Regions from separate parts of the Streptomyces sp. NPDC002232 genome, predicted to be linked through region 4. Evidence: riboswitches for the same ligand, from Rfam matches in the RefSeq annotation. Region 4 holds a riboswitch; each other region holds the start of a gene.

Evidence for each region. Region 4 has a riboswitch for cobalamin ahead of ACFYXU_RS20105 (CoA-acylating methylmalonate-semialdehyde dehydrogenase). Riboswitches for the same ligand answer to the same signal wherever they lie in the genome.
Region 1: it holds a riboswitch for cobalamin, as region 4 does, so the genes downstream of both, ACFYXU_RS02250 (ribonucleoside-diphosphate reductase subunit alpha) here and ACFYXU_RS20105 (CoA-acylating methylmalonate-semialdehyde dehydrogenase) in region 4, are expected to answer to the same signal.
Region 2: it holds a riboswitch for cobalamin, as region 4 does, so the genes downstream of both, ACFYXU_RS07115 (cobalamin biosynthesis protein) here and ACFYXU_RS20105 (CoA-acylating methylmalonate-semialdehyde dehydrogenase) in region 4, are expected to answer to the same signal.
Region 3: it holds a riboswitch for cobalamin, as region 4 does, so the genes downstream of both, cobN (cobaltochelatase subunit CobN) here and ACFYXU_RS20105 (CoA-acylating methylmalonate-semialdehyde dehydrogenase) in region 4, are expected to answer to the same signal.

Annotation. Positions count from the first base shown of each region.
Region 1 covers NZ_JBIARV010000001.1:508,310-515,384, reverse strand. Annotated here, with positions in the region: gene ACFYXU_RS02255 (ribonucleotide-diphosphate reductase subunit beta) at 1-669, opposite strand, end outside; gene ACFYXU_RS02250 (ribonucleoside-diphosphate reductase subunit alpha) at 669-3,023, opposite strand; cobalamin riboswitch at 3,155-3,295, opposite strand; gene ACFYXU_RS02245 (GNAT family N-acetyltransferase) at 3,333-3,833, opposite strand; gene mctP (monocarboxylate uptake permease MctP) at 3,909-5,534, opposite strand; gene ACFYXU_RS02235 (DUF3311 domain-containing protein) at 5,531-5,794, opposite strand; gene ACFYXU_RS02230 (LuxR C-terminal-related transcriptional regulator) at 5,928-6,911, opposite strand; gene ACFYXU_RS02225 (hypothetical protein) at 6,929-7,075, opposite strand, start outside.
Region 2 covers NZ_JBIARV010000002.1:68,212-75,286, forward strand. Annotated here, with positions in the region: gene ACFYXU_RS07100 (alpha/beta hydrolase) at 1-1,014, opposite strand, end outside; gene ACFYXU_RS07105 (inorganic phosphate transporter) at 1,414-2,679, shown strand; gene ACFYXU_RS07110 (hypothetical protein) at 2,696-2,899, shown strand; cobalamin riboswitch at 3,021-3,153, shown strand; gene ACFYXU_RS07115 (cobalamin biosynthesis protein) at 3,188-4,162, shown strand; gene ACFYXU_RS07120 (cobyric acid synthase) at 4,159-5,667, shown strand; gene ACFYXU_RS07125 (putative cobaltochelatase) at 5,786-7,075, shown strand, end outside.
Region 3 covers NZ_JBIARV010000006.1:324,816-331,890, forward strand. Annotated here, with positions in the region: gene cobN (cobaltochelatase subunit CobN) at 1-2,150, opposite strand, end outside; cobalamin riboswitch at 2,188-2,316, opposite strand; gene ACFYXU_RS29740 (cobalamin biosynthesis protein CobG) at 2,396-3,646, shown strand; gene ACFYXU_RS29745 (precorrin-8X methylmutase) at 3,661-4,296, shown strand; gene ACFYXU_RS29750 (precorrin-2 C(20)-methyltransferase) at 4,293-5,786, shown strand; gene ACFYXU_RS29755 (cobalt-precorrin-6A reductase) at 5,862-6,608, opposite strand; gene ACFYXU_RS29760 (cobalt-precorrin-5B (C(1))-methyltransferase) at 6,621-7,075, shown strand, end outside.
Region 4 covers NZ_JBIARV010000004.1:478,350-485,424, reverse strand. Annotated here, with positions in the region: gene ACFYXU_RS20115 (enoyl-CoA hydratase/isomerase family protein) at 1-212, opposite strand, end outside; gene ACFYXU_RS20110 (acyl-CoA dehydrogenase family protein) at 209-1,360, opposite strand; gene ACFYXU_RS20105 (CoA-acylating methylmalonate-semialdehyde dehydrogenase) at 1,357-2,856, opposite strand; cobalamin riboswitch at 3,084-3,264, opposite strand; gene ACFYXU_RS20100 (Fic family protein) at 3,390-4,760, shown strand; gene ACFYXU_RS20095 (short-chain fatty acyl-CoA regulator family protein) at 4,799-6,205, opposite strand; gene aceA (isocitrate lyase) at 6,582-7,075, shown strand, end outside.

The DNA of each region.
Region 1 (7,075 bases), on a different contig from region 4:
CTCGAAGGCGAAGTTCATGTGCATCGTCTCGTCGCGGAAGACCCAGTTGGTGCCGGTCGCCAGGCCGTGCAGCAGGCCGCGCGAGCGGAACCAGTAGACGTACGCGAAGGCGCCGTAGAAGAACAGGCCCTCGATGCACGCCGCGAAGCAGATGAGGTTCAGCAGGAAGCGGCGGCGGTCGGCGGCCGTCTCCAGCTGGTCGATCTTCTCGACCGAGTCCATCCACTTGAAGCAGAACTGCGCCTTCTCGCGGATCGACGGGATGTTCTCCACCGCGTCGAAGGCCGCCGCGCGGTCGTCCGGGTCGGGCAGGTAGGTGTCCAGGAGCGTCAGATAGAACTGGACGTGGACCGCCTCCTCGAAGAGCTGACGGCTCAGGTAGAGCCGCGCCTCCGGGGAGTTGATGTGCTTGTAGAGCGTCAGCACCAGGTTGTTCGCCACGATCGAGTCGCCCGTCGCGAAGAACGCGACCAGCCGGCCGATCATGTGCTGCTCACCCGGCGTGAGCTTGGCGAGGTCGGCGACGTCCGAGTGGAGGTCGACCTCCTCCACGGTCCAGGTGTTCTTGATGGCGTCCCGGTAGCGCTCGTAGAAGTCGGGGTAGCGCATGGGCCGGAGCGTCAGCTCGAAGCCCGGGTCGAGGAGGTTCTTCTTGTCGGTCGAGCTCATTACTGGCAGGCCTCGCAGGACTCGGGGTTCTCAAGGGAGCAGGCGACGGCGTCGGCGTCGGGGGCCGCCTGCTGGACGGGGATCGGGGCGGCGGCCTGCGCCGCGCGCGCGATCCGGGTCGCCGGACGGGAGCGCAGGTAGTAGGTCGTCTTCAGACCCTGCTTCCAGGCGTACGCGTACATCGACGACAGCTTGCCGATCGTCGGCGTCTCCAGGAACAGGTTCAGGGACTGGCTCTGGTCGAGGAACGGGGTCCGCGCCGCCGCCATGTCGATGAGGCCGCGCTGCGGGATCTCCCAGGCCGTGCGGTAGAGCTCGCGCACCTCGGCCGGGACCCAGGTGAAGCCGGCCACCGAGCCGTTGGAGTCGCGCAGCGCCTCACGGGTCTGCGCGTCCCACACGCCGAGCTTCTTCAGCTCCTCGACGAGGTACGAGTTGACCTGGAGGAACTCGCCGGAGAGCGTCTCGCGCTTGAACAGGTTGGAGACCTGCGGCTCGATGCACTCGTAGACGCCCGCGATGGAGGCGATGGTCGCCGTGGGGGCGATGGCGAGGAGGAGGCTGTTGCGCATGCCGGTGGTGGCGATGCGCGCGCGCAGCGCCGTCCAGCGCTCCGGCCAGTTCAGCTCCACGTCGTAGTGGTCCGGGTGCAGGACGCCCTGGGCGGTGCGGGTGTCCTCCCAGGCGGGGAGCGGGCCGGAGCGCTCGGCGAGGTCGGCGGAGGCCTCGTACGCCGCGAGCATGATCCGCTCGGCGATCTTCGTCGAGAGCGCGCGCGCCTCGGCGGAGTCGAAGGGCAGCTTCAGCTGGAAGAAGACGTCCTGGAGGCCCATCGCGCCCAGGCCGACCGGGCGCCAGCGGGCGTTGGAGCGGCCGGCCTCCTCGGTCGGGTAGAAGTTGATGTCGACGACGCGGTCGAGGAAGGTGACGGCCGTGCGGACGGTCTCGTCCAGGCGCTCCCAGTCGATGTCCGAACCGACGACGAACGAGCCGAGGTTCACGGAGCCCAGGTTGCAGACCGCGGTCTCGCCGTCGTTCGTGACCTCGATGATCTCCGTGCACAGGTTCGAGGAGTGGACGACGGTGCCGGGCACGGCGGTCTGGTTCGCGGTCCGGTTGGAGGCGTCCTTGAACGTCATCCAGCCGTTGCCGGTCTGCGCCAGCGTCCGCATCATCCGGCCGTACAGGTCGCGGGCCGGCATCGTCTTGCGGGCCAGGCCCGCCGCCTCGGCCTTGCGGTAGGCGGCGTCGAACTCCTCGCCGTACAGGTCGACGAGCTCGGGCACGTCCGCCGGGGAGAACAGCGACCACTCGGCGTCGGCGTTGACCCGGCGCATGAACTCGTCCGGGATCCAGTGCGCCAGGTTCAGGTTGTGCGTGCGGCGCTGGTCCTCGCCCGTGTTGTCGCGGAGCTCCAGGAACTCCTCGATGTCCGCGTGCCAGGTCTCCAGGTAGACCGCGGCGGCGCCCTTGCGGCGGCCGCCCTGGTTCACGGCGGCGACGGAGGCGTCCAGGGTCTTCAGGAACGGCACGATGCCGTTGGAGTGCCCGTTGGTGCCGCGGATGAGGGAACCCCGGGCGCGGATGCGGGAGTACGAGAGGCCGATGCCGCCCGCGTGCTTCGAGAGACGCGCGACCTGGTGGTAGCGGTCGTAGATGGAGTCCAGCTCGTCCTGCGGGGAGTCCAGCAGGTAGCAGGAGGACATCTGCGGGTGGCGGGTGCCGGAGTTGAAGAGCGTCGGGGATGAGGGGAGGTAGTCCAGGCGGCTCATCAGGCCGTACAGGGACGCCACTTCGTCCAGGGCGCGGACGCTGTCGTCCTCGGCCAGGCCGCAGGCGACGCGCAGCATGAAGTGCTGCGGGGTCTCGATCACCTTGCGGGTGATCGGGTGGCGGAGCAGGTAGCGCGAGTAGAGCGTGCGCAGGCCGAAGTAGCCGAAGCGGTCGTCGGCGGCCTGGTCGATCGTCGCGTCGAGGCGGTCGGCGTGCAGGGCGGCGAAGGCGGCGGTCCGGTCGGCGATGAGGCCCTCGCGGTGGCCGACGGCGACCGAGGCCGAGAAGCACACGGCTCCCTGGCCGGCCGCCTCGGCGGCGATCGTCAGGGTGAGGAGCCGGGCGGCGAGCCGGGAGTACGCGGGGTCCTCGGCGATCAGGCCGGCGGCGGCCTCGGTGGCCAGCTCGCGCAGCTCCGCCTCGTCCGACCGGGCACTGCGGCCGCGGAGCGCGGCGGCGGCCACCTTGCCGGGGTCGGTGTCCGGGAGGTCGGCGGTGAGATCGGTCAGGGTCCGCAGGAGTACGGTCCCGGGGCCGTCGTTCTCGATCGCTGCGGCCGGATCGGCGGGCGCGATGGTCACGTGGGGGCTCTCCCTCGCTCGGCTCGGGGCCAGGGCGGGGGAGGCGGGCAGGCGGGCACCCGTACGCGCGGGCGCGCCGCGTCCACCGGCCCACTCCGCGAGGCCCGGACGTCTGTGGCACCCGGAACGGACGGACCGGGCGCGCTGTCGGCAGGTCCTCGGACTCACTCCGTACGAATCCGCACGTAGCACACCGTTGCGGGACAGTTCCGGATTCGCGCCGGATTCCCCTGCGTCGACAGCGAGGTCGAGCATACATGTGGGGGGCGCCCCTTCGAGCACCCCCCACATGTTGTGTCGGTCCCGGAGTTACAGTTCGAGTGCGTACGTCCGCAGAGCGTGCTCGGGGAGGGGGTTCCAGTCCCGCTCGGGCGTGCGGACGAAGCCCATCCGCTCGTAGATCCGGTGCGCGGAGACCATCTTGGCGTCCGTGGAGAGGACGAGCCGCGCGCAGCCGTCCAGGGCCCGCGCCCGGTCCAGGCAGGCGCGCACGAGGGCCTCTCCGACGCCCCTGCCGCGGGCCGCCGGGGCGACCACCAGCATCCGGAACTCGGCCTCGCCGGGGACGGCGATGTCGGCCCACGGGGTGCCGCCGGCGGCGAAGGTCACCCCGCCGATGACGGTGTCGTCGGCGTCGGCGGCGACGAGCACCTCGCTCTCGCGGGCCCGCCGGGCCGTGTCGCGCAGCACGTCCAGGTAGAAGTCGTCCTCGCCGTGCAGCAGCAGGCCGTCGTTCAGATAGGTGAGCCCGGTGAGGTCACCGAGCCGCTCGTACTCCTCGGGCCGTACCGCCCTGATCGTGAAGTCCATGCCCGCCAGTCTGCCGCCCGGCGCGCGGAAGGGGCCCGGGAGGTCCCGGGCCCCTTCCGCGCGCGTGGCCGTGGCTCAGTGGGTCGGGGTGCCGACCTTCGGGAGCTCGGTGCGGACGCCGGCGTCGCCCGCGTCCGCCGTGTAGTCCTCCGGGGAGGTCTCGTCGACGCCCTCGGGGGCCTTGACGGCCTTGAGGACGAAGGTCAGGACGACCGTGACGACGACGTTCAGGACGAAGGCGGTGAGGCCGATGTAGCCGATCTCGCCGATGCCCGGGATCTCGGCGGCGGAGCCGCCGAAGTGCTTCTGGGTCGGGCTGGCGACACCGTAGGCGGCGGCCGTGCCGTAGATCATGCCGACGGCCCAGCCGGCGAGCAGCGCCCAGCGGTGGAACCAGCGGGTGAAGAGACCGCCGACGAGCGCCGGGAAGGTCTGGAGGATCCAGATGCCGCCGAGCAGCTGGAAGTTGATCGCGACCGTCTTGTCCATGGTGAGGACGAAGACGAGCGCGCCGACCTTCACCAGGAGCGAGACCAGCTTGGAGACCTTGGTCTCCTGCGCCGGGGTGGCGTCGGGCTTGAGGAAGTCCTTGTAGATGTTGCGGGTGAAGAGGTTGGCCGCGGCGATCGACATGATCGCGGCCGGGACGAGCGCGCCGATGCCGATGGCGGCGAAGGCGACGCCCGCGAACCAGTCCGGGAACATGGTCTCGAAGAGCTGCGGGATGGCGAGCTGGCCGTTCGTGACCTTGATGCCGGCGGCGATCGCCATGAAGCCGAGCAGCGCGAGCAGGCCCAGCATCAGCGAGTACAGCGGCAGGATCGTGGTGTTGCGGCGGATGACCTCACGGCTCCGGGACGACAGGGTCGCCGTGATGGAGTGCGGGTACATGAAGAGCGCGAGCGCCGAGCCGAGCGCGAGCGTCGCGTACGTCCACTGTCCGGCCTCGCCGGGGGCGAGCGTGCCGCGCGGCTTCCCGGTCGCCGGGTTGGTCTGCGCGTACGCCTCGCCGGCCTTCGCGAAGATCTCGTCGAAGCCGCCCAGCTTGATCGGGATGTAGATGATCGCCACCGCGATGACGAGGTAGATCAGGGTGTCCTTGACGAAGGCGATGAGCGCGGGGGCGCGTAGGCCCGAGGAGTACGTGTACGCCGCGAGGACGCCGAAGGCGATCAGCAGCGGCAGGTCCTTGACGAACCAGTGGGTGTTCTCGCCGCCGCCGACGCCCATCACGTCCAGGACGGCCTGGATGCCGACGAGCTGGAGCGCGATGTACGGCATGGTGGCGAGGATGCCGGTGACCGCCACCGCCAGCGACAGGCCCTTGGAGCCGAAGCGGCCGCGCACGAAGTCCGAGGTGGTGACGTATCCGTGCTTGTGCGAGACCGACCAGAGGCGCGGCAGGAAGGTGAAGATCAGCGGGTACACCAGGATCGTGTACGGCACGGCGAAGAAGCCGGCCGCGCCCGCCGCGTAGATCGCCGCGGGCACGGCGACGAAGGTGTACGCCGTGTAGAGGTCGCCGCCGAGCAGGAACCAGGTCACCCAGGTGCCGAACGACCGGCCGCCCAGGCCCCATTCGTCGAGGCTCTGCTCGTTGTCGGCCCTGCGCCAGCGCGCGGCCAGGAAGCCCATGACCGTGACGGCCACGAAGAAGAAGACGAAGACGCCGAGCGCCACGCCGTTCACGCCGTCCTTCATCGCGCGTCACCTCCCTTGCGGGCACGCTGGTCCAGCTGCCACAGCTTGTACGCGATCATGGTGAGGGCCGTGGAGATGAGCACCCAGAGCATCTGGTACCAGTAGAAGAACGGGATTCCGGCGAAAAGCGGTTCGGTCTTCGCATAGGAGCTCACCCAGAGCATCGCCACGAACGGGGCGATCAGGCAGAGTGCGATCACCACCCGCAGGGGAGTGATGGTCGGTTGTTTCCCTTGTGTCGCATCTGGCGTTTCTGACATGGCGATTCCCGTCCCCTCGCTGATCACCTCGGTAATGCTGGGGAAATCTAGGGGACGGTACCCCTCCAGGGAACCCCTGTCCGCATAACGGATGCGACTTTGTCAGAGCCATCCCGATAACGGACGGGAATTCTCAGAGCCAGCCCTCTTTCGCCGCCCGTACGCCCGCCTCGAACCGGCTGCGCGCACCCAGTCGGTTCATCAGTTCGGAGCTCATCCGGCGGACGGTCCGCAGCGAGACCCCCAGCCGGCGGGCCGCGATGTCGTCGGTGCAGCCGATGCCGAGGAGCATCAGCAACTCCCGCTCCTGCGGCGAGAGGTCGTGCGCGTCGCGGCGCGGGGCCTCGCCGAAGGGGGTGCCCGCGTCCCACAGCCGGTCGAAGAGCACCACGAGCGCGTGGACCAGGCCGGGGCTGCGGACCTCCAGCGCCCCGGCGCGCCCGTCCGCCGGGTCGACGGGGACGAGCGCGGCCTCCCGGTCGACGATCACCATGAGCATCGGGACGACGGGCACGGTCCGCGCGTCGCCGCCGAGGTCGCAGTACCAGCGGACGTACTCGACGGTCGGCGGGTCGTTCCGGAAGCTCTCCTGGTAGATCGAGCGGATCTTCACCCCGCGCTCCAGGGCGAGCTGGTCGAGCGGCTGGCTCGCGTCCATCGTGTCGGGGAGCTGGGCGCCGCCGGGCAGCAGCGAGAGGCACTCGGTGCGGGCGTTCGCCGCCAGGTCCTCCAGGCGCTCGCGGACCTGGTCGAGACCCGTGATCCGGTCCACGAGGTCGTGCCGGACGCCCGGTTCGGGGCAGTCCGCGTACGAGGCGAGGATCCCGGCCACCGCGCGCCCGGCCTGCTCGACCTGGCGCTTGCGCTTGCTCAGTTCGGCCTCGGCGCGGGAGAGCAGGAACGAGAATCCGACGTCCGGGTTGAAGGGTTCGACCTCGCCCGAGGAGTCGTCCATGAGGACGAGCTTGAGGTCCGCGAGGCAGGCGAGCGCCTCGCGGACCTCCGGCTCGGGGCGGCCCAGATGGGCCGCCATCTCCGCCACGTCGTACTCCGGCCGCTCCAGGAGCAGGCGGTAGACGGCCTCCGTCGACTCCTTTATGCCGAGCGCCTCCAGCATCAGGTATCTCCCCCTCGTCACCTTCCGTGGCGCGACCGGTCGGACTCGTGATCGCGGTCGTCGATGCTAGAGGGGAGGGGCGGTCTAGGTCTAGACCAATTATGACGAACTCCTGGGTGCGCCCCCGTCCACGCGCCCGCCACCGCGCCCGCCGCGAACCCGGT
Region 2 (7,075 bases), on a different contig from region 4:
TCGCCGGGCGGCGAGTTCCACGGACGGCTCCCAGGGGGCGATCGTGTCGTCGGGGCCGTGGAAGAGCAGGGTGGGGACGCGCAGCGCGCCCGGCTCCGAGACGGTCCGGAGGAGGTCCCCGTGCGGGCCGGTCCTGCCCTGGGCGGCGCGGACGGCGAGCGGGAGCAGGGGCTTGGGGACGTGGCGGGCGGCCGCGAGGTTGCGCAGGGTGGCCTCCCAGTCGAGGACCGGGGAGTCGAGGACGAGGCCGCCGATCCGGTCGCGCACGCCCGACTCGGCGGCGGCCCGCAGGGCCATCGAGGCTCCGGTCCCCCAGCCGTGCAGGACGACCTGCCGGGCGCCCCGGCGGACGGCGTAGCGGATGGCGGCGTCGACGTCGCGCCACTCGGAGTCGCCGAGGTGGGCGAGGCCGTCCGGGGAGGCGGGCGCCCCTTCGTCGCCCCGGTAGGCGGGGATGAGGACGGGGATCTTGCGCCGGTGGAAGAAGGGGACGAGGTTGAGCGGGTGCTCCCGGGTGGTGCCGAGCCCGTGCAGGGCGATCACCCAGGTGGTGCGGGGGCCGGCCACCAGCCAGGCGGGCAGGGGCCCGAGCTCGCCGGGGATCTCGACGTCCTCCTGGGCGAGCCCGAGGGCGCTGATCGGGGTGCCCCGGTGCAGCTGGGGGGTGAGCCGGACGCGGGCGCCGGGTCCGAGGACGCCGAGCTCGACGCGCTCCAGGCGGCGGACGACGGTGTCGGCGGTGTGCGGGACCCGTTCGAGGACGGGGCCGAGCACGGCGTGCAGGCCGGGTGCCTCCATCCCGTACGTGCCGGGGCGCAGCGAGGCGAGGCTGCGGGTGAGGGTGACGCGTTCGGGTCCCGTGGCGTGCACGGTGAGCCGGGGGTCTCCGGGCAGGGGCCGTCCGGACGGCGCCCTCAGGGCGACGTCGCTGGCGTACCGGCCGGCCGCGATCGCGGCCGCGCCGACACCGATCAGGGTGGTGACGGCCGCTGCCGTCGCTGTAGCCGGGCGCACGATCCCAGTGTCGGCAGGGCGGGGCGGGGCTGCCACCGGACGGACCCGGACGGACCCGGCACGCGCCGGGCGCGGAGCGGAAGCGGAGGGAGCCGGAGGGATCCCCCGGCGGAGTGACATGGGTCTCCTCCTGGCGGTCCCCCGGCCGGATGGTTCTGTCCAGGGAGCGGAACGGGACGGCGGGGGAGGAAGCGGGTCAGGTCGTACGTGCCCCGGAAGGGCCCGGATCACCCGTGGTTGCCGGGTGACCGCATCGTGGACACCCCGGCACCCGGGGGCCACAAGCGGAACCTCTTGACACCGGATAGGGACACCACGCCGCCCGCGTCAGTTCATCTTCCGTTCACCCAGGTTGCTTACGTTCGACGAGCCACTGACGTCGAACGATTGCCTGGGTAAATGGAACACATCACGCTGCTGCTCGCCATTGTGGTCGTGACAGCTCTCGTGTTCGATTTCACGAACGGTTTCCACGACACCGCGAACGCGATGGCCACGACCATCTCGACCGGTGCTCTCAAGCCCAAGACGGCGGTGGCCATGTCCGCCGTGCTGAACCTCGTCGGCGCCTTCCTGTCCGTGGAGGTCGCCAAGACGATCTCCGGCGGGATCATCAACGAAGAGGGCATTCGCACAGAAGTGATCTTCGCGGCGCTCGTGGGCGCCATCCTGTGGAATCTGCTGACCTGGCTGCTCGGTCTGCCGTCCAGCTCGTCCCACGCGCTCTTCGGCGGCCTCATCGGCGCCGCGGTCATGTCGGCCGGCTGGTCCGCCGTGAACGCCCCGACCATCGTCACCAAGGTCCTCATCCCGGCCGTGGCCGCGCCCATCGTCGCCGGTCTCGCCGCGATGCTGGCCACCCGCCTGACGTACCGGATCGGCGCGAAGACCGACGAGAAGCACACCGCCAAGGGCTACCGCGTCGGCCAGATCGCCTCCGCCGGTCTCGTCTCCCTCGCCCACGGCACCAACGACGCCCAGAAGACGATGGGCATCATCACCCTCGCCCTGGTCACCCAGGGCGTCGTCGCCCCCGGCTCGAACCCGCCCCTGTGGGTCATCGTCTCCGCCGGTGTGGCCATCGCGCTCGGCACCTACCTCGGTGGCTGGCGCATCATCCGCACCATGGGCAAGGGCCTCACCGACCTCCGGCCGCAGCAGGGCTTCGCCGCCCAGACCAGTGCCGCCACGGTCATCCTCGCCTCCTCGCACCTCGGCTTCTCCCTCTCCACCACCCAGTCCTGCTCGGGTGCCGTGATGGGTGCCGGTCTCGGCCGCAAGGGCGGTGTCGTCCGCTGGTCGACCGCCACCCGGATGTTCGTCGCCTGGGGCCTGACGCTGCCCGCCGCCGCCCTGGTCGGCGCCGGTGCCGAGTTCCTCACCAAGCAGGGTCCCTGGGGCATCGTCGCCGTCGCGGTCCTGCTGGTCGCCGGCTCCGCCGTGATCTGGTCCCTGTCCCGCCGCAAGCCGGTCGACCAGCACAACGTCACGGCCGACGACCTGGACGGCGACGCCGAGCCCGCGGGCGTCGTGACCACCGCGATCGCGGCCGTCACCCCGCCGCCGGCCGGCTCCGTCGCCGCCGTCGCGGACCTGAAGACCACCATCCCCGCGCCGGTCCCCACGGACCCGGCCGCTCCCCCGGCCCCCGCCGCCGCGGTCTAAGGAACTGGAACCAAGCATGAAGATCGACTGGGCAGCTCTCGGCTCCGTCTTCGGAGTCAGCCTCGTGGCGACCGTCGCCCTCGTGGGCCTCTTCACCCTCGGTGTCATCGGCCTCTCCAAGCAGGAGCAGGCCGCCGCCCTGGCCCGCACCGGCGCCTACGCCTGCTTCGCCCTGTGCCTGGCGGCCGTGGCGTACGGCATCTACCTGATCGTCGCCTGACGCGTCGGGCGTGACCGGCGGGGCGGTCCGCACCTTCGGGTGCGGGCCGCCCCGCCGTCGTGTCTGTGGTGCTTCGCACAGTGACGCGGTGCAGGTCAAGGGTGAGTTGACGGCTGTTCTCGGCCCGTGGTGGACTGCCGAGGCCATTACGGCGGCAGTAGAGGAAGTCCGGTGCGATTCCGGCGCGGTCCCGCCACTGTGACCGGATCCGACGGGTCCGGCAGTCAGGAACTCTCGCCGCCGGTCACGTCGATCCAGGGCGCGGACCCTGAGTGAGGACACAGCGCCATGCCCGGCCGCACCCCCCTGTTCTCCAGAGCCACCGCCGCCTTCGCGTACGGCGCGGCCGCCGGACTCGCCGTCGACCTGCTCGTCGGCGACCCCCGCCGCGGCCACCCCGTCGCCGCGTTCGGCCGGGCCGCCGCCCGGGTCGAGGACGCCCTGTGGCGCGACCACCGGGGCCGGGGCGCCCTGCACACCGCCGTCTGCGCCGGTACCGCCGTCGCGGCCGGTGCCCTCGCCACCCGCGCGGTGCGGGGCAGCCGCGCCGGGTCCGCCGCGCTCACCGCCGCCGCCGTCTGGTCCGTCGTCGGCGGTACGACCCTGGGGCGCGAGGCCCGCGCGATCGGCGGCGCCCTCTCCGTCGGCGACCTGGAGGTGGCCCGCGAGCGGCTGCCCCACCTGTGCGGGCGCGACCCGCAGTCCCTCGACGGTCCGGCGATGGCCCGCGCGGTCGTCGAGTCCGTCGCCGAGAACACCTCCGACGCGGTCGTGGGCGCCCTCTTCTGGGGAGCGGTCGCGGGCGTGCCCGGCCTGGTGGGCTTCCGCGCGGTCAACACCCTCGACGCGATGGTCGGCCACAAGTCCCCCCGGTACCGCCGGTACGGCTGGGCCTCGGCCCGCCTCGACGACCTGGCCGGCTGGCCCGGCGCCCGGCTCACCGCCGCCCTCGCCACCGTCGCCGGACCGGACCCGCGCGGCGCCGTACGGGCCTGGCGGGCGGACGCGGGGCGGCACCCCAGCCCGAACGCGGGCCCCGTCGAGGCCTCCTTCGCGGGCGCCCTCGGCGTGCGCCTCGGGGGCACCCTCTCCTACGCCGGGCGGGTCGAGCACCGGCCCGTCCTCAACGGGGAGGGACGGCCCGTCGAGGTCGCCGACATCGACCGCGCGGTCCGGCTCTCCCGCCGGGTCACCGGACTGACCCTGGTCGCCTGCGTGGGCGGCCGCATGATCGCGAGCGCGCTGAAGCGGAGGAACGCATGAGGGGTGGGGGGCTGCTGGTCGCCGGGACCACGTCCGACGCGGGCAAGAGCGTCGTCACGGCCGGAATATGCCGCTGGCTGGTCCGGCAGGGCATCAAGGTCGCGCCGTTCAAGGGGCAGAACATGTCCCTGAACTCCTTCGTCACCCGGGAGGGCGCCGAGATAGGCCGCGCCCAGGCCATGCAGGCCCAGGCCGCCCGGGTGGAGCCGACCGCGCTGATGAACCCGGTCCTGCTCAAGCCCGGCGGCGACCGCTCCAGCCAGGTCGTCCTCATGGGCAGGCCGGTCGGCGAGATGAGCGCGCGGGGCTACCACGGCGGCCGGCAGCAGACCCTGTTCGAGCCGGTGATGGCCTGCCTGGAGGAGCTCCGGGGCACGTACGACGCCGTGATCTGCGAGGGGGCGGGGAGCCCGGCCGAGATCAACCTGCGGCGCACGGACATCGTGAACATGGGCATCGCGCGCGCCGCGCGGCTGCCCGTGGTCGTCGTCGGGGACATCGACCGGGGCGGGGTCTTCGCCCAGTTCTTCGGGACGACCGCGCTGCTGTCCCCGGAGGACCAGTCGCTGGTGGCCGGTTACCTGGTCAACAAGTTCCGGGGCGACGTCACCCTGCTGGAACCGGGCCTCGACATGCTGCACGGGCTCACCGGCCGCCGGACCTTCGGCGTCCTGCCGTACGCGCACGGGCTCGGCATCGACGAGGAGGACGGCCTGCGGGTCTCCCTGCGGGGCACCGTCCGCGAGTCGGTCGTCGCGCCGCCGGTCGGCGCGGACGTGCTGCGGGTCGCCGTCTGCGCCGTCCCGCTGATGTCCAACTTCACCGACGTCGACGCGCTCGCCGCCGAGCCGGGCGTGGTCGTCCGCTTCGTGGACCGGCCCGAGGAGCTCGTCGACGCCGACCTCGTGGTCGTGCCCGGCACCCGGGGGACGGTCAAGGCGCTCGCCTGGCTGCGGGAGCGGGGCCTGGCGGACGCCCTCGCGCGGCGCGCGGCCGAGGGCCGGCCGGTGCTCGGCGTCTGCGGCGGCTTCCAGGCCCTGGGCGAGCGCATCGAGGACGACGTCGAGTCGAAGGCCGGCGTGGTCGACGGCCTCGGGCTGCTGCCCGTACGGGTCCGGTTCGGGGTCGAGAAGACGCTCGCCCGGCCGGTCGGCGAGGCGCTCGGCGAGCGGGTCGAGGGGTACGAGATCCACCACGGCGTCGCGGACGTGCTCGGCGGCGAGCCGTTCCTGGACGGCTGCCGGGTCGGCTCCGTGTGGGGCACCCACTGGCACGGCTCGCTGGAGAGCGACGGCTTCCGCAGGGCCTTCCTGCGGGAGGTCGCCGCGGCGGCGGGCCGGCGGTTCGTGCCGGCGCCCGACACGTCCTTCGGCGCGCTGCGGGAGGAGCAGCTCGACCGGCTCGGCGACCTGATCGAGGAGCACGCGGACACCGACGCGCTGCTGCGCCTGATCGAGCGGGGCGCCCCGGAGGGCCTGCCGTTCGTGCCGCCGGGCGCGCCGTGAGCACGGCCCCGGGACCGCACCGGGCGCGGGCGGGCCGCCGCGCGTCGTCCGCGACCGCCGCGGCATCGCGGCGGCGCCCCGCACACCAGCCGATCGAACTCGAGGAAGGAACCACCCGATGAGCACCCGGTATCCGTTCACCGCCGTCGTCGGCATGGACGACCTGCGGCTCGCGCTGCTGCTGAACGCCGTCAGCCCGGCCGTCGGCGGCGTGCTCGTGCGCGGCGAGAAGGGCACCGCCAAGTCCACCGCCGTCCGCGCGCTCGCCGAGCTGCTGCCGGAGGTCCCGGTGGTCGCCGGCTGCCGGTTCAGCTGCGACCCGGACTCCCCCGACCTCGGCTGCCCCGACGGCCCGCACGGCAACGCTCCCGGCACCGCACGGCCCGCCCGCATGGTCGAGCTGCCCGTCGGCGCCTCCGAGGACCGGCTCGTCGGCGCGCTCGACATCGAGAAGGCGCTCGCCGACGGCGTGAAGGCCTTCGAGCCGGGGCTCCTCGCCGCCGCGCACCGGGGCATCCTGTACGTCGACGAGGTCAACCTGCTGAGCGACCACCTCATCGACCACCTGCTGGACGCCGCGGCCATGGGCGCCTCCCACGTCGAGCGCGAGGGCGTCTCCGTGCGGCACGCCGCCCGCTTCCTGCTCGTCGGGACCATGAACCCCGAGGAGGGCGAGCTGCGGCCGCAGCTGCTCGACCGGTTCGGGCTCACCGTGGAGGTCGCGGCCTCCCGGGACCCCGAGCAGCGGGTCGAGGTCGTCCGGCGGCGGCTCGCCTTCGAGGACGACCCGGCCGCCTTCGCCGCCCGCTGGGCCGGCGAGGAGAGCGCCCTGCGCGAGCGGATCGTCGCCGCCCGGACGCTGCTGCCGCGGGTGGCCCTCGGGGACGCCGTCCTGCTCCAGATCGCCGCGACCTGCGCCGCGTTCGAGGTGGACGGCATGCGCGCCGACATCGTGATGGCCCGTGCGGCGACCGCGCTCGCCGCCTGGGCCGGACGGACCGAGGTCACCGCGGAGGACGTCCGCCAGGCCGCGCTGCTCGCGCTCCCCCACCGCCGCCGCCGCTCGCCCTTCGACGCGCCCGGTCTCGACGAGGACAAGCTCGACGAGACCCTGGAGCAGTTCGGGGGCGGCGCGCCCGACGACGATCCCGAGCCGGAGGGCCCCGGGGACGGCGGCCCCGGCGGCGGCCCGGACGGCGGCGGCGGGGGCGTCCCGCCGCAGGGCGAGGGCCCCGAGGGGCCGGCCCCCGAGTCCGCCGAGGTCCCGGACCGCGCGCCCGCGCCCGCCCCGCAGGGCTCCGGCGCCGGGGAGCGGGCCGCCGTCAAGGCCGCCGAGCCCTTCCGTACGAAGGTGCTGAGCGTGCCCGGACTCGGCGAGGGCGCGGCCGGACGCCGCTCCCGGGCCCGC
Region 3 (7,075 bases), on a different contig from region 4:
GTGGTCCGGGTCGCGGCCGACTCGTCCAGGCCGAGGGCCTCGCGCAGACCGGGCAGCGCCTGCGTGCCGCCCCAGATCTGGCGGGCGCGCAGGATGGACAGGACCAGGTTCACCCGGGCCTCGCCCTCCGGGGCACCGCCGAGGACGTGCAGCCCGTCGCGGATCTGGGCGTCCTTGACCTCGCACAGCCAGCCGTCGACGTGCAGCAGGAAGTCGTCGAAGCCGTCGTCCTCCGGGCGCTCCTCCAGGCCGAGGTCGTGGTCGAGCTTCGCCGCCTGGATCAGGGTCCAGATCTGCGCGCGGATCGCGGGCAGCTTCGCCGGGTCCATGGAGGAGATCTGCGCGTACTCGTCGAGGAGCTGCTCCAGGCGCGCGATGTCGCCGTACGAGTCGGCGCGGGCCATCGGCGGGACCAGGTGGTCGACCAGGGTGGCGTGCACGCGCCGCTTGGCCTGGGTGCCCTCGCCCGGGTCGTTGACGAGGAACGGGTAGATCAGCGGGATGTCGCCGAGGGCCGCGTCGGGGCCGCAGGCGGCGGACAGGCCGGCGTTCTTGCCGGGCAGCCACTCCAGGTTGCCGTGCTTGCCCAGGTGGACCATGGCGTCGGCGCCGAAGCCGCCGTCCTCGGCGCGGGCCGCGATCCAGCGGTAGGCCGCCAGGTAGTGGTGGGACGGCGGGAGGTCGGGGTCGTGGTAGATCGCGATCGGGTTCTCGCCGAAGCCGCGCGGGGGCTGGATGAGGACCAGCAGGTTCCCGCGGCGCAGGGCGGCGAGGACGAGGTCGCCCTCCGGATTGCGGGACCGGTCGAGGAACATCTCGCCGGGCGCCGGGCCCCAGTGCTCCTCGACCTGCTCGCGGAGCTCGGCGGGCAGCGTCGCGTACCAGCGCTTGTAGTCGGCGGCCGGGATGCGGACCGGGTTCTTCGCGAGCTGCTCCTCGGTCAGCCAGTCCTGGTCGTGGCCGCCGGCCTCGATGAGGGCGTAGATCAGCTCGTCGCCGTCGCCGGAGACCACGCCGGGCAGGTCGGCCTCGGGGCCGAAGTCGTAGCCCTCCGCGATCAGGCGGCGGAGCAGGGACACGGCGGAGGCGGGGGTGTCGAGACCGACCGCGTTGCCGATGCGGGAGTGCTTCGTCGGGTACGCGGAGAGGACGAGCGCCAGCCGCTTCTCGGCGTTCGGGATGTGGCGGAGCCGGGCGTGCCGGACGGCGATCCCGGCGACGCGGGCCGCCCGCTCGGCGTCGGCGACGTACGCGGGCAGACCGTCGGCGTCGATCTCCTTGAAGGAGAACGGGACGGTGATGAGGCGGCCGTCGAACTCGGGCACCGCGACCTGGCTGGCGGCGTCCAGCGGGGACAGGCCCTCGTCGTTCTCCTCCCACGCCGACCGCGAGCCGGTCAGGCACAGCGCCTGGAGGATCGGCACGTCGAGCGCGGCGAGCGCGCCCGCGTCCCAGGCCTCCTCGTCGCCTCCGGCCTGGGCCTCGGCGGGCTTGGTGCCGCCGGCCGCGAGGACGGTCGTGACGATCGCGTCGGCGGTGCGCAGCGTGTCGACGAGCTCCGTCTCGGGGGCCCGGAGGGACGCCACGTACAGCGGGAGGGCGCGCGCGCCGGCGTCCTCGATCGCGCCGCAGAGGGCGTCGACGAAGGCGGTGTTCCCGCTCATGTGGTGGGCGCGGTAGTAGAGCACGGCGATCGTCGGACCGTCGCCGTCCTTCGCGGTCCGGTCCAGCGGGCCCCAGGTGGGGGCGGCCGCCGGGGCCTCGAAGCCGTGGCCGGTGAGCAGGACGGTGTCGGAGAGGAAGCGGGCCAGCTGCTCCAGGTTGGCCGGGCCGCCGTGCGCCAGGTAGGCGTGCGCCTCGGTGGCGACGCCGACGGGGACGGTGGAGGCCTCCATGAGCTGGGCGTCGGGGGCCTGTTCGCCGCTCAGTACGACGACCGGCTTCCCGGCGGCCAGGATCGTGTCCAGGCCCTCCTGCCAGGAGCGGACGCCGCCGAGGAGCCGGACGAGGACGAGGTCGACGCCGTCGAGCAGGGCGGGCAGGTCGGCCAGGGGGAGGCGGGAGGGGTTGGCGAAGCGGTACTCCACCGGCCCTCCGGCCGCGCGGGCGCTGAGCAGGTCGGTGTCGGAGTGCGACAGCAGCAGGAGCATGGCGAGGCTCAGGCCTTCCTCGGGGTTGTCCGCGCCCCGGGTGGTCAGATGGACGGCGGGAGTTCCTGACTCACCCGCGGGTGCGGGCTCACAGTGGCGGGACCGCGCCGGAATCTCACCGGGCTTCCTCCCCGGGGTCCTGGGACCCCATGCCGATCTGCATCCTAGATCGTGGCGTCGGCGGGCCCCAGGGAGCGGCGGGGTCGACCGGATCACACCCGGTGGCCGGCCGGTTCCCCGTGGGTATGCTCGCCGCCATGCCGCCCACCCCACCCCCGGTGCCCGAACCGGGCGAACCGCGCGTACGGGACCGTGGCGACGCCTGCCCCGGGGCGCTGCGCCTGCACTCCGCCGACGACGGACGCCTGGCCCGACTGCGGCTGCCCGCAGGTCGCCTGACGGCTCATCAGGTCGAGGTCCTGGCGGACGCGGCCGAGACCCTCGGCGACGGGCGGCTCAGCATCACCTCGCGCGGCAACGCGGAGCTGCGCGGCCTCGCCGACGACTGCGGGGCCGAGCTGGCGGCGCTCCTCGCCGAGGCCGGCCTGCTGCCCTCCCCCACCCACGAGCGCGTCCGCAACATCGTCGCCTCGCCCGCCTCGGGCCTCGACGGACTCGGCGCGTCCGACGTGCAGTTGTGGGCCCGTGAGCTCGACAGCCACCTGCTGTCCGCGCCGTGGGCGTCTGCGCTCTCCGGCCGGTTCCTCTTCGTCCTCGACGACGGCCGGGGAGACGTCGCCGGACTCGGCGGGGATGTGACCTTGGTCGCAGTGGGCGGCGGGGCGGCGGAGCTGCACGTCGGCGGGCGGGCCGTCCGGCTCGCGGCCTCCGACGCGCCCTCGGCCGCCCTGGCCGCGGCGGGCGGCTTCCTGGCCGCGGCCGCCGAGGCCGGCACCGGCGCCTGGCGGGTCCGCGAGCTGCCCCGGGGGTACGGGGTGGACCTGGCGGAGTGCGGGGTGGCCGGGGAGCCCGTCCCCGCGCCGGCGCTCCCGCACGGCCCTCCCCCCGCGCCCGGCGTCCTCGGACCCGCCGCCCTCTCCGTGCTCGCCCCGCTCGGCCGGCTCACCGCCGCCCGGCTGCGGGCGCTGCTCCCCGCCGACGAGGTGCGCCTCACGCCCTGGCGCGGGGTCGTCGTGGCCGGGACGGACCCCGGCCTGCTGCCCCTGCTCGACGCGGCCGGGCTGATCACCCGCCCCGACTCCCCCTGGGCCGGGGTCACCGCCTGCACCGGGCGGCCCGGCTGCGCGAAGTCCCTCGCCGACGTCCGCGCCGACGCCGCCCCGGGACCCGCCGCGCGCCGCCCCGGCCCGCCGGGACACCCCGCCCGTCCCGTCCTGCCCGTGCACTTCTCCGGGTGCGAGCGCCGCTGCGGACACCCGCACGGCGCCTGGACCGACGTCCTCGCCACCGGCGACGACAGCTACCGGGTGGACGGCGTCCCCACCCCCCGTACCGCCCTGCCCGACGCAGTGACCAAGGCCCGCACGACGAGATGAGCGAGAGCACCAGGATGTTCGACTACGAGAAGGACGGGACGGAGATCTACCGCCGGTCCTTTGCCACGATCCGCGCCGAGGCGGACCTCGCGGACCTGCCCGCCGACGTCGCCATGGTGGCGGTCCGGATGATCCACGCCTGCGGCATGACCGACCTCGTGCAGGACATCGCGTACTCCCCCCAGGTCGTCGCGAACGCCCGCGCGGCCCTGCGCGCCGGCGCGCCGATCCTCTGCGACGCCCAGATGGTCGCCAGCGGCGTCACCCGCAAGCGGCTGCCCGCCGACAACGAGGTGCTCTGCGCGCTCTCCGACCCGGCCGTGCCCGCCCTCGCCGCCGAGCTCGGCACCACCCGCTCCGCCGCCGCCCTGGAGCTGTGGCGGGACCGCCTCGAAGGCTCCGTCGTCGCCATCGGCAACGCGCCGACCGCCCTCTTCCACCTCCTGGAGATGATCGCGAAGGGCGCCGGGAGGCCCGCCGCCGTCCTCGGCATACCCGTCGGCTTCATCGGCGCCGCCGAGTCCAAGGACGCCCTGGCCGAGAACACCCTCGGCCTCGACTACCTGGTCGTCCGGGGCCGGCGCGGCGGCAGCGCGATCACGGCCGCCGCGATCAACGCCCTCGCCCACGAAGCGGAGATCCAGGCATGAGCCCCGTGACCGGCAAGCTGTACGGCGTCGGGCTCGGCCCCGGCGACCCGGACCTGATGACCGTCGCCGCCGTGAAGGCCATCGCGGCGGCCGACGTCATCGCCTACCACTCGGCCCGCCACGGCCGCTCCATCGCGCGCTCCATCGCCGCCGAGCACATCCGCGAGGACCACATCGAGGAGCGGCTGATGTACCCGCTCACGGTGGAGACCACGGACCACCCCGGCGGCTACCGGGGCGCCCTGAACGACTTCTACGAGGAGGCCGCGGCCCGCCTCGCCGCCCACCTCGACGCCGGCCGCACCGTCGCCGTCCTCGCCGAGGGCGACCCGCTCTTCTACGGCTCGTACCAGCACATGCACAAGCGGCTCGCCGACCGCTACGACACGACCGTCCTGCCCGGCGTCACCTCGGTCAGCGCCGCCGCCGCCCGGCTCGGGGAGCCGCTGTGCGAGGCGGAGGAGGTCCTCACGATCATCCCCGGCACCCTGCCGGAGGACGAGCTGACGGCCCGCCTCGCGGGCACCGACTCGGCGGTCGTGATGAAGCTGGGCCGCACCTTCCCGACCGTGCGGCGGGCCCTGGAGCGGGCCGGCCGGCTGGACGACGCCCGCTACGTGGAGCGCGCCTTCATGAAGGGCGAGCGCACGGAGCGGCTGACGGACGTGGACCCGGAGTCCGTCCCGTACTTCTCCGTCGCGGTCCTGCCCTCCCGCGTCGACCAGGAGCCCCCGGCGCGGGAGACCGGCGAGGTCACCGTCGTCGGCACCGGGCCCGCCGGCGCGCCCTGGCTGACCCCCGAGTCGCGGGGCGCGCTCGTCAACGCCGACGTCCTCGTCGGCTACACGACGTACCTCGACCGGGTCCCCGTCCTGCGCCCCGGCCAGATCCGCCACGGCTCCGACAACAAGGTGGAGTCCGAGCGCGCCGAGTTCGCCCTCGACCTGGCCCGGCGCGGCCGGAAGGTCGCGGTCGTCTCCGGCGGCGACCCGGGCGTCTTCGCCATGGCGACGGCGGTCCTGGAGGTCGCCTGCGAACCGGAGTACGCCGACGTGCCCGTACGGGTCCTCCCCGGGGTGACCGCGGCGAACGCGGCCGCGGCGGCGGCGGGCGCCCCCCTCGGCCACGACTACGCGACGATCTCCCTGTCCGACCGGCTCAAGCCGTGGGACGTCATCGAGGCCCGGCTGCGCGCCGCCGCCTCCGCCGACCTGGTCATCGCCCTGTACAACCCGGGCTCGAAGTCCCGCACCCACCAGGTGGCCGCCGCCCGCGAGCTCCTCCTGGAGCTCCGCGCCCCGGAGACCCCGGTGGTCGTCGCCCGCGATGTCGGCGGCCCCGAGCAGTCGGTCCGGATCCTGACCCTGAAGACCCTGGACCCCTCCGAGGTCGACATGCGCACCCTCCTGCTGATCGGCTCCTCGCAGACCCGGTCGGCCGAACGGGGCGACGGCCGCACGATCACGTGGACGCCGCGACGGTACGGCTGACCGGCGGGGTCCGCCCGCCGCTACCGGCCGGCACCGCCCCGGCCGCGTACGACAGGACCCCGCACCGGGCCGGGGTCACCGTGCTCGGGACGCCCCCGGCCGAGCGGCGGCCCAGGCGGCGGCCTCCTCCGGGGAGGCCGCCGTCGTCACGCCCGCCGGGACCGGGGGGCGGCGGACCACCACCACCGGGAGGCCCGCCTCGCGGGCCGCGCGGAGCTTCGGGGCCGTCGCCGCGCCGCCGCTGTCCTTCGTCACCACGACGTCGATCCGGTGGCGGGCCAGGATCTCCCGCTCCCCTTCCAGCGTGAAGGGCCCCCGGTCCAGGAGCAGTTCGGTGCGCGCGGGCCCGGCCGTGTCGGGGGCGTCCACCGAGCGGACCAGGAACCACTGCGGGCAGTCCGCGAAGGCCGCCAGGCCCATCCGGCCCGTCGTCAGGAACACCCGGTCGCCCAGACCGTCCAGCGTCCGGGCCGCCTCCTCCAGGGACGCCACCGACCGCCAGTCGTCGCCCTCCACCGGGACCCAGCCGGGACGGCGCAGCGCCAGCAGGGGAACATGGGCGGTGGCGGCCGCCCGGGCCGCGTTGAAGCTGATCCGCTCGGCGAAGGGATGGGTGGCGTCGATGACCGCGTCCACGGCGTGTCCCGCCATCCAGTCCACGAGCCCGTCGACGCCCCCGAACCCGCCGATCCGCACCTCCCCGGCCGGCAGCCGCGGGCTCGCCACCCGTCCCGCGAGGGAGCTGGTGACCCGGAACCGTCCGTGCAGCAGTCCGGCGAGGGCGCGGGCCTCGGTGGTCCCGCCGAGAATGAGTATGTGCACAGGAGCCTCTTCGTGACTTCAGGCGGCGGGCGTGAGGCCCAACTCAAGCACACGGGCCTGCGGCCGGGCTGGACGACCGGCGCGTGCGCGACGGCGGCCACCACCGCCGCGTACACCGCGCTGCTGACCGGCGACTTCCCCGACCCGGTGACGATCACGCTGCCGAAGGGCCAGACGCCTTCCTTCGCGCTGACCGCCGAGTCCCTGGCGGACGGCTCGGCGATGGCCGCCGTCGTCAAGGACGCCGGCGACGACCCGGACGTCACCCACGGGGCCGTGGTCCGCTCGACGGTACGGCTCCTGCCGCCCGGTTCCGGCGTCGTCTTCCGCGCGGGCGAGGGCGTCGGCACGGTCACCCTCCCGGGGCTGCCCCTGGAGGTCGGCGAGCCCGCGATCAACCCGGTGCCCCGGCAGCTGATGCGGGCGCACGTGGCGGAGGTCGCCGCCCGGCACGGCGGGAGCGGCGA
Region 4 (7,075 bases):
GCGCGGATGTCGCCGCCCGCGCACAGTCCCCGCTCCCCCGCGCCGGAGATCACCACCGTCTCGACGCGGGAATCCTCGCGCCAGGCGGTGAGGGCCTCCTCGATGCGGAGCACCATCGGGTGGCTGAGCGCGTTCAGGGCCCGGGGGCGGTTGAGGACCAGACGGCCCGTCCGTCCCTCGGTCCGGACGACGACCTCCTCGTCCCCGGTCATCGCAGGTGCTCCGTCAGGCCGCGGGCGACGATGACGTTCATGATCTCGTTGGTCCCTTCCAGGATCCGGTGGACCCGCAGGTCCCGGACGATCTTCTCGATGCCGTACTCGCTCAGGTAGCCGTAGCCGCCGTGCAGCTGGAGCGCCCGGTCGGCGACCGAGAAGCCGGTGTCGGTGGCGAACCGCTTGGCCATGGCGCAGAGGCGGGACGCCTCCGGGTCGCCCCGGTCGAGGGCGTCGGCGGCCTGTCGTACCAGCGCGCGGGCGGCGGTCAGCTCGGTGGCCATGTCGGCCAGCCGGAACTGCAGGGCCTGGGCGTCGAGCAGCCGGGCGCCGAAGGCCTCCCGGTCGGCGAGGTGCGTGAGGCTGCGGTCCAAGGCGCTCCGGGCTCCGCCGAGGGAGCAGGCGGCGATGCCGAGGCGGCCGCCGTCGAGGCCCTGCATGGCGATGCGGAAGCCTTCGCCCTCGGCGCCGAGGCGCCGGTCGGCGGGGATCCGCACACCGTCCAGAACGACCTGGCGGGTGGGCTGCGCGTTCCAGCCCATCTTGCGTTCGTTCGCGCCGAAGGAGACGCCCGGGTCGGCGCGTTCGACGACGAAGGCGGAGATGCCGCCGGGGCCGTCTCCTCCGGTGCGGGCCAGGACGACGTACAGGTCGGAGGTGCCCGCGCCGGAGATGAACTGCTTCACGCCGGTCAGGACGTAGTGGTCGCCGTCGCGCTCGGCCCGGGTGCGCAGGGCGGCGGCGTCCGATCCGGCGCCCGGTTCGGTGAGGCAGTAGCTGCCCAGGGCCTCGGCGGAGCACAGACCGGGCAGCCAGCGGGCGCGCTGGGCGGGGGCTCCGTACCGGTCGATCATCCAGGCGACCATGTTGTGGATGGAGAGGTAACCGGCGATCGAGGGGCAGCCGGTGGCCAGGGTCTCGAAGACGAGGACACCGTCGGCGCGGCTCAGTCCGGAGCCGCCGTGCTCCTCGCGCACGTACACGCCGCCGAGGCCGAGCGCGGCGGCCCTGCGGATGACGTCGACGGGGAAGTGCTTGTCCTGGTCCCAGGCGACGGCGTGCGGGGCGAGCTGTTGCTGGGCGAAGTCCAGGGTGACTTCGGCGAGGGCCAGTTGGTCCTCGGTGAGGGTGGTCACGGCGCTCATCCCATCGTCGGCATGGTGAAGCTCGCGGCTTCCTTGACCCCGGAGGGCCAGCGGGAGGTCACGGTCTTGGTGCGGGTGCAGAAGCGGACGGCGTCGGGGCCGTGCTGGTTCAGGTCCCCGAATCCGGAGCGCTTCCAGCCGCCGAAGGTGTGGTAGGCCACCGGGACCGGGATCGGGACGTTCACGCCGACCATGCCGACCTGGACGCGCCGGGTGAAGTCGCGGGCGGTGTCTCCGTCGCGGGTGAAGATGGCCACGCCGTTGCCGTACGGGTGCTCGCTCGGCAGCCGGAGCGCCTCCTCGTAGTCGGCGGCGCGTGCCACGCACAGCACCGGGCCGAAGATCTCCTCCCGGTGGATCCGCATGGACGGCGTGACGCGGTCGAAGAGGGTCGCCCCCGCGAAGAAGCCGTTCTCGTGGCCGGGCAGGGTGAATCCCCGTCCGTCGACGACGAGTTCCGCACCCTCCTCGACCCCGATCCCGACGTAGCGGTCGACCCGGTCCAGGGCGTCCCGGCTGACGAGCGGGCCGAAGTCGGCGTCCGGGTCGTCGGAGGTGCCGATGCGCAGGGCGGCGATGCGCTCCTTCAGCTTCGCCACCAGCGCGTCGGCGGTCTCCTCCCCCACCGGGACGGCGACGGAGATCGCCATGCAGCGCTCGCCGGCCGAGCCGTACCCGGCGCCGATCAGTGCCTCGGCGGCCTGGTCCAGGTCGGCGTCGGGCATCACGATCATGTGGTTCTTGGCCCCGCCGAAGCACTGGGCGCGCTTTCCGTGGGCGGCGGCGGTGGCGTAGATGTGCGCGGCGACCGGGGTGGAGCCGACGAAGCCGAGGGCCTGGACCCTGGGGTCCTCCAGGAGGGTGTCGACGGCCTCCTTGCCGCCGTTGACGACGTTGAGCACGCCGGGCGGGAGACCGGCCTCCAGGAAGAGCTCGGCGAGCCGCAGGGGTACGGAGGGGTCGCGCTCGGAGGGCTTGAGGACGAACGCGTTCCCGCAGGCGAGGGCCGGTGCGGCCTGCCACAGCGGGATCATCGCGGGGAAGTTGAACGGGGTGATGCCCGCGATGACGCCCAGCGGGGAGCGGAGCGAGTGGACGTCGATGCCCGTGCCGGCGCTGTCGGTGAACTCGCCCTTCAGCAGGTGCGGGATCCCGGCGGCGAACTCCACGACCTCCAGGCCGCGTTGCAGGTCGCCGTGGGCGTCGGCGACGGTCTTGCCGTGCTCGGAGGAGAGCAGCCGGGCCAGGGATTCCCTCTCCTCCTCGACGAGTTGGAGGAAGCGCAGCAGGACGCGGGCGCGCCGCTGCGGGTTCCACCGGCCCCACTCCCGCTGGGCCGTCTCGGCGTCGGCGATCGCCGCCTCGGTGTCGGCGCGCCCGGCCAGGGGGACCCTGGCCTGGACGGCGCCGGTGTTGGGGTCGTACACGTCGGCGAAGCGACCGGACGTGCCGGCGGTGTGTTTGCCGCCGATGAAATGGGTGAGCTCGCGGACCATCGAAGCCTGCTCTCGTCAGGTACGGATCCGAGGAAGGCGCGGCGAGGGCGCGGCGCGGCACCGATCGGGGGTGCGCACCGCGGTACGGGCCGCGGGACAGGGAAGGCGGTGACGCCCTCGTCGAGTCACGAACGCGAGGTCAGGGCCTCGGGGTTCGGGTACTCCGCCGGATCACCAGGGTCGTGGTCACGTACCGGTGCCATGCGTGTCTGCTCCATCCTCGTGGACAACACGGAACACCCCACGGCCGGTATCCTGACTCCCGGATCAGCGCATGCTCTCCGGCCTTCCCGACGGATGGTTTCCGTCAGTGGCCTGACCTGCTGGAAGAGCACACTCCCCGGTCACAGTGGCGGGACCGCGCCGGAATCACACCGGCTTCCCTGCACCGCGGGCTCGTCACGAACATATAGTTGGACGTCCTAGTAAGTCCACCCCCCACTCCGGGCGGGCGCCGACGGCGTGCCCTGGCTCCGGTGGAGCCCGGCGGAATCCGCTTGAACCGCGGCCGGAGGGGCGGGCAGGCTTGCGCGGTGATCGTCGAGCTGGCACCGCGTTTTCTGACCTGGGACGATGTGGATCCCACCCGTCACCCCTTCGACAGCGCCTCGGCACCGGAGGTGGTGCGGTCGCTCGGTCCCGCCCAGCGGGTGCCCAGCCGCCCCGAACTCCCCCTCGGCGAAACCGCGATGGACGCGTGGAGCTGGGACGCGGGCAAGCCCTGGGCCGAAGCCATGGCGCACGCCCTCGTCGAGCACTACGGCCGCTGGACCGTGGGCTGGCGCTGGGCGCACGACGAAGGCGACTTCGACGGTGGGCCCGTCGGGAACTGGTGCTGCCCCCGGGACTCGATCACGACGCCGCGGGAGACGGTCGCCCGCGTCGTCGCGGCGTTGTGCGAGTGGCGCGCGTGGCTGGAGAGTCTCGCCGGGTGGTTCGACGCCTATCCGCTGGACCTGGCCGGGATCGAGGACCAGCGGATCCTGTGGGAGCGCGCCGCCCGCAACCTGATCCTTCAGGTGGTCGACCGGACCGGGTGCGGGAGCGGCTGGCACGGTCACTGCCGTCAGGTGCTCACCTGGTTCCTGAGCCGCTGGGGCGTCGCTCCCGATCTCGCGCGGGAGTGGGTCGAGGAGGCGATCGGCGGACGGTTCGCGAGCTGGACGGGCCCCGACCCGGAGCTGGTCGAGGATGTCGCGGAGCGGCTGGCGCTGTCGGTGCGCCCGGACGACACCCCGCGGCCCGCCGGACCGGTGCCGGACCACTTGGAGCGCTGGCTCGACGTGCGCGAGGGCGTGCCGTGGCACGAGGCCACGAAGGACGACCGGGACGACCCGGTGACGCCGTCGCGCGACGGGGTGGTGGAGGACGTACGCGCCTTCGACGGCGCCTTGGATCCCGCCCGCGCCGACGGGCTGCTCGCCGCTCTGGAACGGCTGAGGGCCGATGCGGCGCGGGGCTCCGCCCTCGACTTCGCGCTGCTCCAGCGCTGGCAGCGGCACGTCCTGGGCACGCCGCGTCCGCCGGCCTTCCGCGAGCTGCCGGCCTTCGCCAAGGGGGGCAAGGAGCGGTACGGGATCGGCCCGGACACCCGTGCCCGCCTGGACGCCTGCCTGGCCGAGAGCGCGCGCGCCGCCGACCGGCCCCTTCCGCTCACCGCTCGGGCCGCACGGGCCTATCTCGACGTGTGCTTCTTCCATCCCTTCGACGACGGCAACGCCCGTGCCGCCTTGCTCGCCCTCGTGTTCGTCCTCGCCCGCGAGGGCGTGGCGCTCGACGGGGTCGGTCTGCTGCGTCGCGTCACCTTTCAGGCCGACGAGCCGGGGGACGCGCTGGCCCTCACGCGGTACGTGGGCATCCACCTCGCGGAGACACGCCGCACCGCCGGAGGCCCCGGCTCCTAGGCTCGGGCCACGCCCCGGTGCCCCTGGCGGCCTGGGCCTCAGGCCGGCGGGTCCGCGACCGGGTACGGCACGAAGGTGCTGGCGTTCTGGTCGATCAGGAGGGGGCGGCCGAGGGGTGGGGCCGCGCGTTGGGGGCAGTCGAGGCGTTCGCAGACGCGGCAGCCCATGCCGATCGGGGTCGCCGCCGACGCGTTGTCCAGGTCCAGGCCGTCCGAGTACACCAGGCGGTGGGCGTGCCGGAGTTCGCAGCCGAGCCCGATGGCGAAGGTCTTGCCGGGTTCGCCCCAGCCGCCCCGGTGGCGGGTGAGGGCGCGGGCGGTCCACAGGTAGCGCTGCCCGTCGGGCATGGCGGCGATCTGCACGTGGATGCGGCCCGGCGCGGCGAACGCCTCGTACACGTTCCACAGCGGGCAGGTGCCGCCGGCCCGGGAGAAGTGGAATCCGGTGGCGGACTGCCGCTTGGACATGTTGCCCGCCCGGTCGACGCGGACGAAGGAGAAGGGGACACCGCGCAGCTTGGGGCGTTGCAGGGTGCTGAGGCGGTGGCAGACCGTCTCGTAGCCGAGCCCGAAGCGGTCGGTGAGCCGTTCGATGTCGTACCGGAACTCCTCGGCCGCCGTGTGGAACGCCTCGTACGGGAGGATCAGCGCGGCGGCGAAGTAGTTCGCGATGCCGATGCGCGCCAGCCGGTGGGCCGGGCCGTCCGGGGCGAAGTCCTCGGCCGCCTGCCGGTCCAGACCGTCCCCGTACTCCAGCAGGGCCAGCTGCGTGGCGAGCCGGAAGGCGCGCTGGCCGGGGCGGAGACGGACGGACAGCCGCAGGATGCGGGTCTTCTCGTCGTAGGAGTGCAGCCGGTCCCCCGTCCCGGTGGAGAAACGGACGCCGTGCCGGTCGGAGAGCCGTGTGCTCAGAGCACTGATGATCTCGCCGGGCCGGATGCCGATCTCCGCCGCGAGCGCCTCCGCCGCGAGATCGGTCTCGTGCAGGTAGTTCTGCCTGCGGTAGAAGAAGTCGCGGATCTCCTCGTGCGGGGAGCGCGGCAGCTCCGGATCCGATCCCCTCGGGTCCGCCGCGTCGGCGATGCGCTCGGCGAGGCGCTGGTTGCGCCGCCCCAGGTCGACCAGGACGTGGGCGACCGCCGGAATCCGTGAGGCCAGCTCGGCGAGGTCGGACGAGGAGACCCGGGCCGCGGCGAGCTCCCCCGACAGCGCTTCACGGAGGTCCGCGACCAGGCGGCCGGTGTCCCGCTCCGAGAAGAAGCCGGGATCGACGCCGAAGGCCTCGGTGAGACGCAGCAGCACGGGCACGGTGAGCGGTCGGGCGTCGTGCTCCATCTGGTTGAGGTAGCTGGGCGAGATGGCCAGGGTGCGCGCCAGCTCGGCCTGGCTCATCCCCCGGTCCTCGCGCAGTCGCCGCAGTCTCGCGCCGGCGTACGTCTTGCTCACCCTCGGCCTCCCGGTCGTTCGCCACCTCGGCGTCAGCCTAGGCCGTCCGAGCGCGTCCGTGCCCTTGGCAATCGTGGCAAAAGGCGGCGGAAGGATGCGCAGAACTTGGCATGCGTCCACCGTTGATGGCACTGGGTGCCAGTGCCAGAGTCTGAGTGCGGCCCACCGGACCCAACAGATCCAGGGCGCGAACGGGACCCGATTCATGCCCTGACTTCGGCAGTTCCGGCTCAAGCGCTTTCCGGATCGGCACAGATTGCTCATCTCCGCCCGTCCGGGCCCGGCGGGCCGCACCCCTCGACAAGACACCTGGTGCCACGAGCGCGGAGACCTTCGCGGCCTTGGCACGGCACGACCGAAGGAGACGGTGACGGTCATGGCAGACACGAAGACGACGGCGGCGGAGCTGGCCGAGCGCTGGGCGACGGACCCGCGCTGGGCCGGGATCGAGCGCACGTACACCGCCGAGGACGTGGTCCGGCTCTCCGGCAGCGTCCGCGAGGAGCACACGCTCGCCCGGCGCGGCGCCGAGCGGCTGTGGCGGCAGCTGCACGACCTGGACTACGTGCACGCGCTCGGCGCGCTGACCGGGGGGCAGGCGGTGCAGCAGGTGCGGGCCGGGCTCCAGGCGATCTACCTGTCCGGCTGGCAGGTGGCCGCCGACGCGAACCAGGCCGGGCACACGTATCCCGACCAGAGCCTCTACCCGGTCAACTCCGTTCCGCAGGTCGTGCGTCGGATCAACAACGCGCTGTTGCGCGCCGACCAGATCGCCACCGCCGAGGGCGGCACGGACACCACGGACTGGCTGGCCCCGATCGTCGCCGACGCCGAGGCCGGGTTCGGCGGCCCGCTGAACGCCTTCGAGCT